2 regions of the Laedolimicola sp. genome follow, and region 1 is predicted to be linked to the other one. Evidence: riboswitches for the same ligand, from Rfam matches in the RefSeq annotation. Region 1 holds a riboswitch; the other holds the start of a gene.
What was found. A riboswitch is a leader RNA that binds a small molecule or an ion and turns the genes downstream of it on or off. The one in region 1 is predicted to bind lysine.
Positions count from the first base shown of each region.

Region 2: another riboswitch for lysine. It lies ahead of dapA (4-hydroxy-tetrahydrodipicolinate synthase); the one in region 1 lies ahead of ACTRC3_RS00165 (Na+/H+ antiporter NhaC family protein).

Region 1 covers NZ_JBOKYU010000001.1:34,523-42,407, reverse strand. Annotated here, with positions in the region: gene ACTRC3_RS00205 (GntR family transcriptional regulator) at 1-552, shown strand, start outside; gene ACTRC3_RS00200 (asparaginase) at 568-1,563, shown strand; gene ACTRC3_RS00195 (GntR family transcriptional regulator) at 1,659-2,375, opposite strand; gene ACTRC3_RS00190 (PTS sugar transporter subunit IIA) at 2,586-3,026, shown strand; gene ACTRC3_RS00185 (PTS sugar transporter subunit IIB) at 3,042-3,530, shown strand; gene ACTRC3_RS00180 (PTS mannose/fructose/sorbose/N-acetylgalactosamine transporter subunit IIC) at 3,567-4,352, shown strand; gene ACTRC3_RS00175 (PTS system mannose/fructose/sorbose family transporter subunit IID) at 4,352-5,200, shown strand; gene ACTRC3_RS00170 (SIS domain-containing protein) at 5,215-6,315, shown strand; lysine riboswitch at 6,373-6,544, shown strand; gene ACTRC3_RS00165 (Na+/H+ antiporter NhaC family protein) at 6,635-7,885, shown strand, end outside.
Region 2 covers NZ_JBOKYU010000005.1:72,288-80,172, forward strand. Annotated here, with positions in the region: gene ACTRC3_RS02850 (DUF4340 domain-containing protein) at 105-683, opposite strand; gene ACTRC3_RS02855 (Gldg family protein) at 684-2,762, opposite strand; gene ACTRC3_RS02860 (ABC transporter ATP-binding protein) at 2,764-3,714, opposite strand; gene dapB (4-hydroxy-tetrahydrodipicolinate reductase) at 4,070-4,825, opposite strand; gene dapA (4-hydroxy-tetrahydrodipicolinate synthase) at 4,829-5,719, opposite strand; lysine riboswitch at 5,810-5,984, opposite strand; gene ACTRC3_RS02875 (cob(I)yrinic acid a,c-diamide adenosyltransferase) at 6,091-6,576, opposite strand; gene ACTRC3_RS02880 (single-stranded DNA-binding protein) at 6,668-7,294, opposite strand; partial or broken gene ACTRC3_RS02885 (GTP-binding protein TypA/BipA) at 7,539-7,885, shown strand, end outside.

The DNA of each region.
Region 1 (7,885 bases):
GAAAAGTTCGGTGTCAGCAAGACGCCGTCCCGGGAGGCGCTGAATTACCTCTGTATGGAGGGATTCCTGGACAAGATTCCCAACAAGGGCTATCTGGTCAGAGGGCTTTCGGTGGCGGAGCTGCAGAGCCTGTTTCAGTTCCGGGGAATCCTGGAAAAGGCCTCCGCAGAGCTGGCGATCCAGTACGCGGGGAAAGAGGAGTTGGCTCATCTGGAGGCGGAGGTACATAAGCAGATAGCGGCCATGAAGGAGGGCACCTACCGGCAGTACAGCGACATGAATATGCAGTTTCATATGTCGGTCGTCTATCTGTCCCGGAATCCCTATCTGATTTCTACCCTGGAGGGAACCCTGAACAAGCTGCGCCGGGTGCTGGTGCGGGACTGGAAAAGCGCGGATGCGGTGGGGGCGATGGAAGCGCATCTGGAGCTGGTGGAGGCCCTGAAGGAACGGGATGTGGAAAAAGCGAGAGCCTTTGTGGATAAAGAACTGAGCGGTGTGGAATACCGACTGTATTTTCATGACCGGGCGGCAGCACCCTGGCAGGGGTAAGGAGGAACAAAGAGAATGAAAAAGGTATTATTGCTGGCGACAGGCGGAACCATTGCCTGTACCCATTCAGAGGAGGGGCTGACCCCGGGAATGTCCGGAGACGGAATTCTGGAACTTCTGCCGGAGCTGCGGGAAGGCTTCGCGATCGAAAGCCGGGATATCCTGAATCTGGACAGCTCCAATATTCAGCCGGAGGAATGGCAGTTTATGGCAGAGCAGGTGGCGGAGGCGCTGCCGGATTATGACGGTATCATCATCACCCATGGCACAGATACCATGGCGTATACGGCTTCCGCACTCAGCTATATGCTGCAGAACCTGACGAAGCCGGTGGTGCTGACCGGAGCGCAGATTCCCATCGGCCAGATGTTTACCGATGCCAAGCGGAACCTGCAGACGGCCTTCGCGGCGGTGGACGCAGGTCTGAGCGGGGTAATGGTGGCCTTTGACGATAAGATTATGGGCGGCTGCCGCGCGGTAAAGGTGCGAACCATGGGCTTTGACGCCTTTGAAAGCATTTCCGCGCCCTATATCGGGAAAATCTATGCGGACGGCGTACACCTGGAGCACAGCCGGACGGGAGAAGAGGCGGCGGCTCCCTTTGAGCTGAAAAATAAGCTCTGTACGGACGTATTTCTGATGAAGCTGATTCCGGGAACCAAGCCGGAGATTTTTGACAGCCTGCTGGAGCTGGGGTACCGGGGCGTTGTCATCGAGGCCTTTGGCGCGGGTGGCACCCATTTTGAGCGGCGGAACCTCCTTCCCAAGCTGAAGAAGCTGACGGATCATGGGGTCAGCATTGCGGTGTGCAGCCAGTGTCTCTATGAGAAGAGCGATCTGTCCCTCTATGAGGTGGGACGCAAGCTTCTGGACTGTGGGGTCATTCCGGGCCGTGATATGACCACGGAAGCCATTGTGACGAAAATGATGTGGGCGCTGGGACAGACAGAGGATCCGGAAGAGGTAAAGGAAATCTTTGCGCGGAATTATGCAGGGGAAATTTCAGAATAGCTGATTTATAAAAATGAAAATAGAAGGAACTGCGAAGCTGCATGAGAAATACAGGTTCACAGTTCCTTCTATTTTTATAAAAAAATCATTGGTTCCTAACGTGGGGCAAATTTGTAGGTAAAGCGGTTGCCCGCATAGTAGGTCTCTGTATATTCGAACAGTTCCCCTGTCTCGATAATACTCCGGTGGGAAGATTTTAACAGGGCACAGGAGTCCACCTGAAGCAGCTCCTTCTGCCGGTTGGTAGGAAGCAGGGCTGCAAAGCTGTAATCCAGTGCCTGGGGATGTACATGGTAGGTTTCATCCAGATATTCATAGAGGGATCCTTCCAAAGCAGAGACATCAACAGCAGGAAGATATTTGCAGGGAATATAAGTGTGACTTAAAGCAATCCGGATCCCGTCGCTGGTACGAATTCGATGGATATAGTGCAGAAAATCATTTTCATGCAGCTCCAGCTGCTGAGCTACAGACGGAAATTCAGAAGCACGGACTACACGATATTCTACCAGAATGGCACCGGGCTTGGTGTGAATGGAAGCCATATCACGGGAAAAGCTTCCGGGCGAGGCAGCTCCGATGTATTTGGTAACCTGCTGGTCCAGAACGAAGGTTCCTTTTCCGGAGACACGGCGCACAAATCCTTTAGTAACCAGGGTAGTCAGTGCTTTATTGACGGTCATACGGCTGACTACGTATTCTTCACACAGCTGTGCCTCTGTCATAATCTGATCACCAGGGCGAAGTTTTCCTTCCTGAATTTGAGTGATGATATCCTGTGCGATGGCAAGATACCGCGGTGAATTTTTCAATCGTAATCTCCTTGTTTCTATATTTACACATATTTGTATATACTTATGATAGCTGGGGAAATGAAAAAAGTCAAGGGAGATAGAAAAAAGGCAGATATAAATAATGGAAATGGAATAAAAATTATTAAAAGTATATAAAAATAGGATTGACAAGAGGGTAAAAGTATAGTAGCATATAGTAAAATGTATATACAGTTATAGGAGGTGCTTATGAAGAACATTGTTTTACTGACACACGGGGAATTTTCCAAGGGAATTGCGCAGTCCTGCAGATTTATTCTCGGTGAAGTTCAGAATTTGAAAGCGCTGAGCATTACCATGGATGAAAACATTGCACAGACGAAGCAAAAACTGAATGATGCGATCGCTTCCTTTGAGAATGATTGGCCGACAATTCTGATTACAGATCTGCCGGGCGGCAGTACCACACAGGCAGCCATTGGAATTATGGCGGAGCATCCGGAGATTTATCTGGTAAGCGGCCTGAATCTGGGATTGCTGGTGTCACTGGTTATGCTGGAACTTACGGATGACAGAGAAGAAAATCTGAGGCAGATTCGTACAGCTTTGGCGGAAGCCAGAGATACGATTATACTGATCAATGACCAGCAGGCAGAACCCGTATCCATCAGTGATGACGGGGAACTGTAAGATTGGAGGAAAACGATGATTAAAGTATTGCGTGTAGACGATAGACTTCTTCATGGACAGGTAGCCGTGGCATGGACAAACTATTACAAGATTGACACGATTGTAGTGGCAAACGATAAGCTGATTACAGATGCGACCATGCAGATGGCTTTTAAACTGGCCACACCGCCGGAGGTAACACTTTCCATGAAATCTCTGGATGGAGCAGTAGCAGTGATCAACAACCCAAAGCATGCAGCACGTACGATTATGGTAATCTGCAAAGATATGAAGGATGCGGAATATCTGTACGATCGGACAAACGGAGCGATCAAGGATGTATTGTTGGGCGGACTCCGAAGCGGAGAAGGAAAGAAAAAAATTGATATGAATTCTTACATGGATGCAGATGATATCGCTGTGATGGACAGCATGGAGAAAAAAGGGGCTGAGCTTGTGATGCAGGCAGATCCTACATCGAAGCGCCTGACCACAGCAGATATCAGAAAAAGTTTTGCAAGGTAACAGAAACAGAGAGATTCAAAAGAAGGAGTGTAGGTTATGGGTATAATTCATGCAGTACTGCTTGGTATTCTGGGCGGTATCGGTATTTGGGACAGCCGTGTATTCGGAATGTGTATGTTGGATCGGCCATTGGTTCTTGGACCACTGGTAGGTCTGATTTTGGGAGATTTACAGACAGGTATTATTATTGGAGCTTCTCTGGAGCTGGTTATGATGGGTGTAGTTGGAATTGGTTCCGCCACACCGCCTGACACCGTATCCGGAAGTATTCTTGCTACCGTATTTGCCATCAGTGCCAAGCTGGATGTCAGTGCAGCAGTAGCCCTGGCACTGCCCATTGCAACCTTAGGACAGCTGGTAGGTATTCTTTGTAGAACTGCCAATGGCTACTTCGTACATCAGGCAGATAAGGCAGCAGAAAATGGTGATTATAAAGGAATTGACCGCGCTCTCTGGGGCGGCGCCATTCTGTTCTTTGTTGCTTATTTCCTGCTGGTATTCTGCGGTGCACTGCTTGGGTCTACCGTTATCAGTGCATTTGTTGATAAAATTCCGCAGAGTGTAATCAATGGATTTTCTGTAGCCAGCGGTATGCTTCCGGCACTTGGAATTGCCATTCTGATGCAGCTTCTGTTTAACAAGAAGAATGTAGCTTTCTTCTTCATGGGCTGGGCAATTACAGCACTTCTCGGTGTGAATACCGTAGGAGCAGCCGTCATCGGCACGACAATTGCCTATGTGATTTTCCAGTATGCAGGAAATAAGAAAACAGAAGAAGCAGCTGCTCCTGCAGTATCTGATGATTTGGGAGGTGAACTGTAATGGCAGAGAACGTGAATCAGACAACAGCAACCGAAGAAACTGTTATGACAAAGGAGGTATTCAAGAAAACCTTCTGGCGGTCATTTCCGCTGCAGGCATGCTTCTGCTATGAAAGAATGCAGAATGTAGGCTTTGCTTATCAGATGGTTCCGGCTCTGAAGAAACTGTATCCGGATAAGAAAGAGGCTTCCGAAGCATTGAAGAGGCATCTGGCTATCTTCAATACCACACCGGCTATTGTATCCTTTATCACAGGTGCAGCAATTGCTATGGAGGAAAAATTCAAGAAGGCCAAGGACGCAGGGGAAGAATGTGATGAGGAATCTATCAATGCAGTAAAAGCAGCACTGATGGGGCCTCTGGCAGGTATTGGTGATTCCTTTTTCTGGGGAACCTTCCGTATTATCGGTGCAGGTATCGGTGCCAGCCTGGCAGCACAGGGAAGCATTTTAGGTGCCATTCTGTTCCTCCTTATCTACAATATCCCGCATTTCCTGGTGCGTTATCAGGGACTGCGTATTGGTTATAAGAGTGGTGTAAATTTCCTGGCGGGCCTGTCTCAGGGAGGCGTAATTGCAGCGTTAACCGAGGCCGCAAAGATTCTGGGTCTGGTGGTAGTTGGTTCTATGGCAGCGTCCATGGTATCACTTTCCACACCGCTGGTATTTACAATTTCCGGTGCGGAAATTGTAGTGCAGGATATCTTTGATGCGATTATTACAGGATTCCTGCCGTTGTGTCTGACACTCGGGACTTACAAATTATTACAGAAAGGAATTAAGACAACCACAATTCTCTGGGGTATGATTATCGTAGGAATTATTGGTTCTGTTATTGGTATTTTCTAATGGAAAAGACAAAAATGTATGATTATATTTGTGAAACTCCGGTTGTTCTGAGAGGAATCATTGAGAACAGAAAAGAGATCACAAAGGAATTTGTAGAATATTTTAAGGATAAAAATATTGAGCAGATCTATGTGCTTGGTTCAGGCACCAGTTATCATGCAGGACTTTCTGCCAAGAATTATCTGGAAGAGCTGCTGAACCGGAAGGTGTTCTGCATGTATCCGACACAGTTTGCACGCAGCGAAAAGGTATTCAATAAGAATACGTTGGTGATCGGAATGTCCCAGGGTGGACAAAGCCTTTCTACAGTAGAAGGCCTGGACGCTGCTATTGCAGAAGGACTGTATACAGCAGCAGTGTCTGAAAATCCCACAGCACTTGTTTTTGAGCATGCGGATACGAAAACCCGGATTGAGGTGGGTAATGAAAAGTGCGGAGCAAAAACGAAGGGCTATGCAGGAACTACTGTGACGCTGATGATGATGCTGACGGAGCTGGCTCTGGCCAAGGGCATTACCGATCAGGCTACTGTAGATGCTTATCTGAAAAGAATGAATAAGGTCATCGATAACCTGGGAAATGTGACAAAGGCCGCAACAGAATGGTATGGCAGGATCAAGGAAGAATTCCTCCCGGCTAAGAGAATTATTGTAGTCGGATACGATGGAATGTATGCCGATGTACTGGAGGGAGCCTTAAAGGTTCTGGAAACTGTCCGTCAGGGTGTAACCGGATATGATATTGAAGAATTTTTCCATGGTATCTACAATTCCATTACAGACAGCGCACATATTTTCTATCTGGCTTCCAAGGGAGATTACAAGCCCCGTGTATTAAAGCTGATAGAGATATTGAGCGATTGGACACCCCATAATTACTTCATCGGATCTCCGGAGGGAGTAGAGGAATATAGTGACAAGTATCTGCTCTGTGATTTTGTAGAGGATCCGCTGTTTTCCGCGTGGGAGTATATCATTCCCATGCAGGTAGTTGCATGCCTGGCTCCGCAGGATCTGGGTATCAATCCGGATATTCCGAAAGATCCGAATTTCCACGTACGGATTGGCAGCAAGAAGCTGGATGGAGTACGGGATCATTATCCTGCAGAGAAATAGTAGAAACACTTGATCTTCCTCCCATTCCGTGATAGGATAGCCACATAGGCAATTTTAGAAAATGATAGAGGCGCGGGGCTTCAGGAGTATCGGTTGACATAAGGTCGGAACCAGTCAGCCGGGAAAGGGAAGACCGCCGAAGGGATTCATCCGTTCCGAAGGATGGGTTTCTGGGCTGCCGCAGAATATGCGTCAGACTGTCACAGGACTGTGGAGAGCTATCATAGGTCGAAGGGGAAGTTCGGACCGTGAGTACAGTCGGGAAGTATGTGCTCACGGTCTTTTTTTCGACTGTTTTCGAGGGAAGGAGATTTTAAAAATGGATTATGTACCTGTTATGTATGCTACCTTTTGGGCGTTGGTGCCGCCTGTAGTAGCGATTGTTCTGGCTCTGATTACCAAGGAGGTGTATTCCTCACTGTTTCTTGGCATCCTGGTGGGAGGCCTGTTCTACTCGGGCTTCAGCTTCGAGGGAACGGTGCTTCACATCTTTGAGGATGGAATCGTAGGCGTTCTGTCCGACAGCTACAATGTGGGAATTCTGGTGTTTCTGGTGATCCTGGGAGCCATCGTGTCCTTGATGAACCGGGCCGGAGGCTCGGCGGCCTTTGGACGGTGGGCCAGCGAGCATATTAAGACCCGCACCGGCGCGCAGCTGGTGACCGTAGCCCTGGGCGTGCTGATTTTTATCGATGATTATTTTAACTGTCTGACCGTAGGAAGCGTGATGCGTCCCGTGACGGACAAGCACAATATTTCCCGTGCCAAGCTGGCGTACCTCATCGACGCCACGGCGGCTCCGGTCTGCATCATTGCCCCCATTTCATCCTGGGCGGCGGCTGTAACCGGTTTCGTAGAGGGTGAGGACGGACTGGCGCTTTTTGTCAGCGCGATTCCCTATAATTTCTACGCGATTCTGACTATCGTTATGATGATTACGATAGCAATTCTGAACATTGATTTCGGTTCCATGAAGGTCCATGAGGACAACGCAAAGAAGGGCGACCTGTTTACTACGCCGGACAGACCTTACGGCAACGCAGAAGGCCTGGATAACGTGGGAAATGGTTCCGTAAAGGATTTGCTGATTCCGATTCTTTCCCTGATCATCTGCTGTGTTATCGGCATGATTTACACCGGCGGCTTCTTTGACGGCGCGGACTTCGTGACCGCCTTCTCCAACAGTGATGCGTCCATCGGTCTGGCCATCGGAAGTGCTTTCGCCCTGGTCATCACGATTCTGCTGTATGTGAGCCGTAAGGTCCTGGGCTTCAAGGAGTGCATGAACTGCATTCCCGAGGGCTTCAAGGCCATGGTTCCGGCCATCATGATTCTGACCTTCGCCTGGACCCTGAAGGCCATGACAGACAGCCTGGGCGCCGCGGAGTTCGTGGCTAATCTGATTAAGAGCAGCTCTCAGGGTATGGTTGCTCTGCTTCCGGCTATTATTTTCCTGGTTGGATGCTTCCTGGCTTTTGCCACCGGAACCTCCTGGGGAACCTTTGGTATCCTGATTCCGATTGTGGTAGACGCGTTCCAGACCACCCATCCGGCGTTGATGACCGTGGCC
Region 2 (7,885 bases), on a different contig from region 1:
TTGATGCGGTGTTTTTTCAGTATAAAATAATTTGTACCACATTTCCAGTATTTTGTGTGGTAAAAGTGGACAAAGTCCCGGCCCGGCCGTCTATCATCTACCGTCTAGTCAGCGGAATCCGTTGTATCAGGCTCTTCCTCTTCAGCTATCACCTCAAAATCACTTAACTGACACGTAAAAGCCGTAGCCAAATAACTGTCGCAAGTATAGATATGATCGCTTTCAGAAGTCATCACATACACATTTCCATCCGATGCAGTACTCCCAATGGAAACCGTAATTTCGGTACCATCGTCACGGGTGATCCGGATCGTGATGGCCGGATCGGCTAAGCTGTAAACGCTTAAATCCTCCGGCGCTTCGCCCAGATCGCGGACAGCGGACAGCGGATTCAGACGGTTCCACAGATTGGACAGGGCGTCCTGATTGAGTTCCATGGACGGAGCGTCAGGGCTGGTCCAGGTTTCACCGTCATAGTTCAGGCGCAGAGTACCGTAGCTGCTGGTGATTACAGCTTCGCTGATTTCTGCGGGCGAAATACTTAAAGCCTCAATTTCTTCGGCAGCCGTATCGTCTTCCTCACCGTTCCAGTCCGCGCGGCTTACCAAAACATAGAGAAGTCCCAGAGCTGCCAGGGCGGCTATAGCCGCCAGCAGTCTTACCTTTCTCTTTTTCTTTGTCATTTACCGTTTCCTCCTTCCAAACCAGATAATGCCGCCGGTGGCAAGCAGAAGCAACGGAATCAATATAATCGTCAGGATGCCCCAGAAGATGGCGCTTCCGGCCGGTACAGTCAGATATTCCGTACTCATGCTTTTCGGCTCAATGGAGACAATGCTTTCGTGGTCTACCAGCTGGCTCATGACATTCAGAAACAGGGTACTGTTGCCGCCGGATACCATACTGTCTACCTGTTCATCCAGCAGAGTCTCAGAAGAGAACACGATGAGTTTTGCTTCTGTGTCTTCGTCAATGGTCTTGGTGACGACAGCACCTAGGTCAAAGGGCCCCGCAATATCGCCCTCCTCCTGATCGAGATTTTCAGATTCCAGGTTGGTCTTGGAATAAGACTTTGCCGATGTGGTCAGCAGGCTTTCATAAGTCAGATCTTCACTGATATCCGCAGCCTCCGTCATACCCTGAGCAAAGGCCAGTAACACATAACGGGAGCTTACGTCTGAGGTATATGCCGAGGACTGAATATCCGGCAGCAGATAATAGGGATAGTTCGGCAAATGATGCTGACTGTCGCCTTCCAGCACCAGCCCGTCCGCCAAAGTAATTCCATAATCGCCCAGCAGACTGTCCAGATTCGGCGTATCCTTGTCTGTGTATCCAAGCAGCAGCACCATCTGTCCGCCCTGTTCCATATAGGCTTCCAGCTTATTTTTCTCATCCTCGGAAATATCGGAAATGGCCCCGTAGATAATAACAGCTTTTGCATCCTCCGGCACAGCCTCCTCCGTCAGCAGACTTAAGGATTTCAGTTCAATATTTTCCTTCTCAATGGACGAAGTGACCGTAGTACTCAGCTCTGCCTCATCATGGCCGGCCAGCGTATAAATAACCGGCATATCCTCGGCGGTTACATAGGCAATGGCACTGGTGATCTGACCCTCACCGTCGAAGCTGCTTAAAGAGCTGCTGTAAGTGGAATAATCCATACTATACTGATAAATATCATAGTAATCTACAGCCTTGGAACGGTTCTGGCCCACCACCAGCACGCTGTTTTCAGACAGATTTTCGCTGGTATACTGAGAGACAAAATTCGGGTAAAGCACCGGATCCTTCGTCTCTACTTTGATGTGGGAGGACAGTCCCGCATAGCGATCCAGCAATTCCTGTAAGGTGGCATCTTCACTGCCCTGCTGGGCAATCAGGTAGAGGGTGATATCCTCGTCCAGACCCTTCACAATCTCTGCCGTCTGATCTCCGGTAGTGAACAGCTTCTGGTCACTGACATCGTATTTCAGGTACTGGGAGGGTAATTTTCCTGCTGTCAGGTTCACCAGCACGGCGGCCACACAGGCGAAAACCACCATGCTGGCGCGGTAGGTTCCGTGCTTTTTCTGCAGAAGCTGAACCGTCAGAAACAGAGCCAGGACAATGACCGTCATATAGTAAAGAATGCCGGTCAAATCAAACATACCCTGCACGAAATTAATGAACGGCTGATAGATACAAAGGGCGTTAAGAATGGACGCCAGAAGGCCACTGGCTCCGATAACGTTGGCAATACCGGATGCCATGTTCAGGAAGAACAGAACGCCGAAGGTCAGTACCGCCGCAATGACCTGGCTCTCCGTCACTGCTGACAGAAACAGTCCAATGGCCAGACAGGCTGCGCCAAATAGGGTGTAGCCCAGGATTGCTGTATACGCCATGGGCAATGAGACACTGCCAAATCGCAATAAGATCAACGGATACAGACACAGGATCGCCATGGGAATCAGAAAAACAGTCACCATAGCCAGATATTTGCCCAGTACAATTTTCCAGAGAGAAACCGGCGCGGTCATCAGGAGCTGGTCGGTCTTCTGGCGCTTTTCCTCGGCCATACTGCGCATAGTCAGCACCGGTACAATAATCAACAGCACAAAATAAACAGAGGACAGGATAGCTCCGAATACCGGATAGCCGCCCACCAGGCAGTTGGCCACGTAGTACAGGCTGGTAACCGCCAGCAGTACAGCCATGAAGATATAGCCTGTCATGGAGGTCAGATACGCCCGCAGTTCTTTTTTGCAAATCGCACACATATTACTTTTCCTCCTTTTCGTCTGATTTTGTTTCTTTCACAGAAAATTCTTTCTCTTCTGTTTTGCGTAGCTTTTTTCTCAGAGAAAATCTCTCTGTTTTTTCCTGTTCCTCTGTTGTCTTTGGATTTCCATTATTTTCCTCATTCGTCAATTCCAGGAATACATCCTCCAACGTTGCTGTCGTGGTCTTCACTTCCAGCCCCTTGACTTGCTTCAGAAGTTCTATGGCCTGTTCACAGGCTTCTTTGCTTCCACGCACCTGCAGTTCCATCGCGTCTGTGTGTTTCATGTAACTGCCCAGATTTTCCGGCGTATCGCTGGCCACCAGCTTTCCATTGGAAATAATCAGGACATGGTCGCAGATGCTGCTGATCTCCGAGAGAATGTGGGAGCTCAAAATAACCGTATGCTTCTTCCCAAGCCCGCGGATCAGCTCACGGATTTCAATGATCTGCTTTGGATCCAGACCCACCATGGGCTCATCCAGAATCAGTACCTCCGGATCCCCAAGTAGCGCCTGAGCCAGTCCCACTCTCTGCTTATATCCTTTGGACAAATGACGAATCAACCGATTTTCCATATCTTTGATGCGTGTTTCATCCATAACCCTCTCTATCTCCGTGCTGCGTTCGTTTTTCGGCACCTGTTTCAGTTCTGCTGCGAAACGCAGATATTCCAGGACAGTCATGTCCGGATAGAGAGGCGGAATCTCCGGCAGATATCCGATGCATTTTCGGGCCTCCATAGGCTCTTCCGCTACGTCGTACCCGTTTATAAGAATCTGCCCTTCCGTGGGAGCCAGATAGCCGGTCATCATATTCATAGTAGTAGATTTTCCGGCTCCGTTGGGACCCAGGAATCCGTAGATCTGACCTTTTTGTACATGAAAATTCAGGTGATCGACCGCAGTGTTTTTGCTGTAGCGTTTCACGAGATCTTTTACTTCAATCAAGATTGTTTCCTCCTTCTCCGTAATCGTCCGGCCCTTTTCTCTCTTCTGCAATAAAAAAGAGGAGTATCCTCGGGCAGACGTATCTGTCTAAGGATATTCCTCTTTTGTGTTTTTTCTGAATGGATTCTGTGATTTTTAAGTGAAACTTTTGTGAACACGAGCAAATGGACGAAAGTCCGGAGCGCCGTGCATCTTCAAAAACCAGGGTCGGGACTTTGTAGTTATCATTGTGTACAGCGTTTTAGCGGACAGTGTGTGACACCTGCGGACCTTGCGTCCGTGGGTGGCATACACTGTCAGATAAACGATGAACACAGATAACTACAAAGCCCCGACCCGTCCGTCTTTCTATACACTAACCGATAACATCACTCATATCATACCGTCCTGCCGGTTTCCCCGCCAGGAATTTCGCCGCCTGAATCGCCCCTTTGCCGAAAACAGCGCGGGAGTAAGCGCGGTGCTCAAATGTGATGACTTCGTCAGTTCCCGCGAAGATCACGTCATGATCACCCACGATGGTGCCGCCACGAACAGCAGAGATACCGATTTCGCTGCTTTCGCGCTTCTTACGCTCCTGGCTTCTGTCATATACATAGTGATATGCTCCGTCAGATGCCTCATTGATGGCGTCTGCCAGTGCCAGTGCGGTGCCGCTGGGTGCGTCCAGCTTCTGGTTGTGGTGCTTCTCTACAATCTCGATATCAAAACCTGCTGCCGCCAGAGTCGGAGCTGCTTCCTTCAGAAGCTTCATAAGCAGGTTGATACCCAGAGACATGTTGGCGGATTTCAGAACAGCCGTTTCTTTGGCTGCCTCTTCGACTTTCGCAAGCTGTTCCTCGGAAAGTCCGGTGGTGCAGAGAACAACCGGGGTTTTGGTCCGTACACAGTAGTCCAACAGTCCGTCCGCTGCCTTTGCGTTTGAGAAGTCGATAACTACGTCTGCCGGCACATCACACTCGTCAATGCTTGCGAATACCGGGTATTCATTTGCGATACCGGTATATCCGTCTACGCCTGCTGCTACCTCTGCCTCCGGATCCTCTTTCAGGAGTCCGGTCAGCATCTGTCCCATGCGGCCATTACAGCCGTGAAGTATAATTTTTGTCATTTGTTATTTTACCTCGATTCCAAAATCAATCATTGCCTGCTTTAACTGTGCCTGGTGCTCCGGCTCCATCTCGGTCAGCGGCATACGAAGGGGGCCAACCTGGAATCCCAGCTGGTTCAGGGCTGCCTTTACCGGGATCGGATTCACCTCGCAGAACAGCTTATCGATAACCGGAATGGCCGCAAGCTGGATAGCAAGGCTGCCTGCCAGGTCGCCCTCCAGATACTTCATGACCATGTCGTGGGTCTGGCGGGGCGCTACATTGGAAAGTACAGAGATGACGCCATTTCCACCAAGGGAAAGGATCGGAACCACCTGATCGTCATTTCCGGAGTAGAGCTCGATGCATCCGTCTGCCAGCTGCATCAGCTTCGCTACCTGGGAAATATTTCCGCTTGCTTCCTTGATGCCAACGATATTCTTGACATTCTTTGCAAGAGCTACTGCGGTCTCCGGCTGGATGTTACATCCGGTACGGGACGGTACGTTGTACATGATAACCGGAAGGCTTACGGACTCTGCCACTGCGGTATAGTGAGCAATCAGACCTTTCTGGGTCGCCTTATTATAATACGGAGTTACCACAAGCAGAGCGTCCGCGCCGTACTTTTCCGCTTCCTGCGACAGATAGATTGCGGTTTCGGTGCAGTTAGAGCCGGTGCCTGCGATGACCGGCACGCGCTTAGCGACATGCTCTACGGTAAAGCGGATAGCCTCCAGATGCTCCTCATGGCTCAGTGTGGATGACTCGCCGGTGGTTCCACAGATGACGATGGCATCTGTGCCATTTTCAATCTGGTAGTCCAGAAGCTCTGCAAGCTTCGGATAGTTAATCTCTCCATTGTCAAAAAACGGTGTTACAATTGCTACTGCTGCTCCCTTAAAAATAGCCATTTTCATTTCCTCCTGCTAGATGAAATAAGGTTTAAAAATGAGGCGTACCTGTGAAGGCCCGCCCCAAAAGAATCGCATGTTCTGTTCTATTCCCCGGATAGCGCCCCATCAAAAACTGATGACAGTCATATCGTTCTTCACGGTATGCCCAAGAAACTACTCACAGGAAACAATCTCTTTCGGCGTCGCCCCCTTTCCCTCTTCTTCGTCTATGCCTGCCATATCCGAAAAGGTACTGATGGAAAACGCAACCTCTATCTTTCTTCCTATTAAATTATATGAATTATGTTCAGATTAGCACAGTGTGTATCGCTTGTCAACGCTTTCCGGACATCTCGCAACATTTGTCCGTATAACGGATACATCTGTCTTTACTTTAATGTATCAATGCAAAATACATCGTCTACACACGGATACAGCTCCTCATACATCCGGATACCGGTCAGCATCAGCTCTGTATCGCCATCTCCGGCTTCAATTAGGGCCTTCAGCTCTTCAATTGTCAGGATTCCCCTGTCGATCAGCCCCAGCACCTCATCCAGGATCAATATGTCACAGCCGTCCGTCGTCAGCACTTTCCTGGCGAAATTCAGGCCGTTGCGGATATTCATGGCCTCTTCCTGCTGCTCCTCCGGCGACAGCGCCTCAAAATTCACATCGGATTTTTCAAAACAGAATACCTTAATCTCAGGCTCCAGACGCTTGATGAAATCAATACGTTCGCCAACCTTTCCCTTCAGGAACTGTATAATAATGACGGATTTTCCTGCGCTGGCCCCGAAGATTCCCTGTCCAAGCGCCGCTGAAGTCTTACCCTTCCCGTTGCCACAAAAGACAGTTACATGTGCTTTCCCCATTTTTTATACGCTACTCCCTTCTAAAGCAATTCCGTATACTACTCCATAATCAGGCTTATCATACAACAAAACAGGAGGAAATGCAAGCGTATCAGTATTCGTATTCCAGCTTGCTCACGGATACCTCGTAGGCAATCCGCCGCTCAGACTCGGTCTCGCTGAGCTTTTTCACGTATTCGCGGCTCTGGATGCGGCCCCAAATCTGGGCGTGGCCTCCCACCTCGAAGCCGGATGCAAAGCGGGCGTTTCTGCCCCAGCAGATGCATGGGATGTAATCTGATTTCCCATAGGGGCGGTTGACTGCGATGAGCAGATCGGCAATCTCACGGCCCAGCGGCGTCTTCCGGTACACCGGCGGCTTGCAGATATAGCCGTCCAGGAAAATCTGGTTTGTCTTGGCATTTTCCACCTCTTCGTCAAGAAATTCCACCTCTCTGGCAAAGACCGAAAGCACCAGCCGGTTCTTTTTCTCTTCGTGCCGGTTATAGGAACGGAACTGTCCGCCGATACGGATATATTCCCCCACGTAATCCCTGGATATGTCAATCAGCCGCTCGGATATCATCACCGGAATCAGATCCGCCGAATCGGACAGGCGGCGAACCAGAATATCCACCATATAAAAGCCCTCCCCGAATACCTCATGGCTGAACGTAAATCCCGATACAATTTCTCCGCTTACCGACACCTGGTTGTTTTCAATTACCTTATCTGACATAGTTTGTGTTCTCCCTTCTTCTCCCTTTGGAAATGACGTTTTCGCGCAGATTTCCGCCGGACTCCTGTATTATTCATAAATATATATGCCCAGATATTTCCATTTAGAACCATTTCTGTAAATTTTTTCTAAGTTGTTTTCGAAAAAGTACGCGCAAGCCTAAGATTTCCCTTGTAATTGGCCGAAAATGTGATAAACTGTAAAGGTTGACGAAGTATTTTTATTTGCATTGAGGAATTGTTTTATGAAAAGAGAAGATATCAGAAATATTGCGATTATTGCCCATGTAGACCATGGTAAGACCACACTGGTAGACGAGCTTCTGAAGCAGAGCGGCGTATTCCGTGCCAACCAGGAGGTGGCGGAGCGTGTCATGGACTCCGGCGATATTGAGCGTGAGCGAGGCATCACCATTCTGTCCAAGAACACGGCAGTTACTTATAAGGATGTAAAAATCAATATCATCGACACCCCGGGCCATGCGGATTTCGGCGGCGAGGTGGAGCGAGTTCTGAAAATGGTAAACGGCGTTGTTCTGGTGGTTGACGCGTTTGAAGGCGCTATGCCCCAGACCAAGTTCGTGCTCCGTAA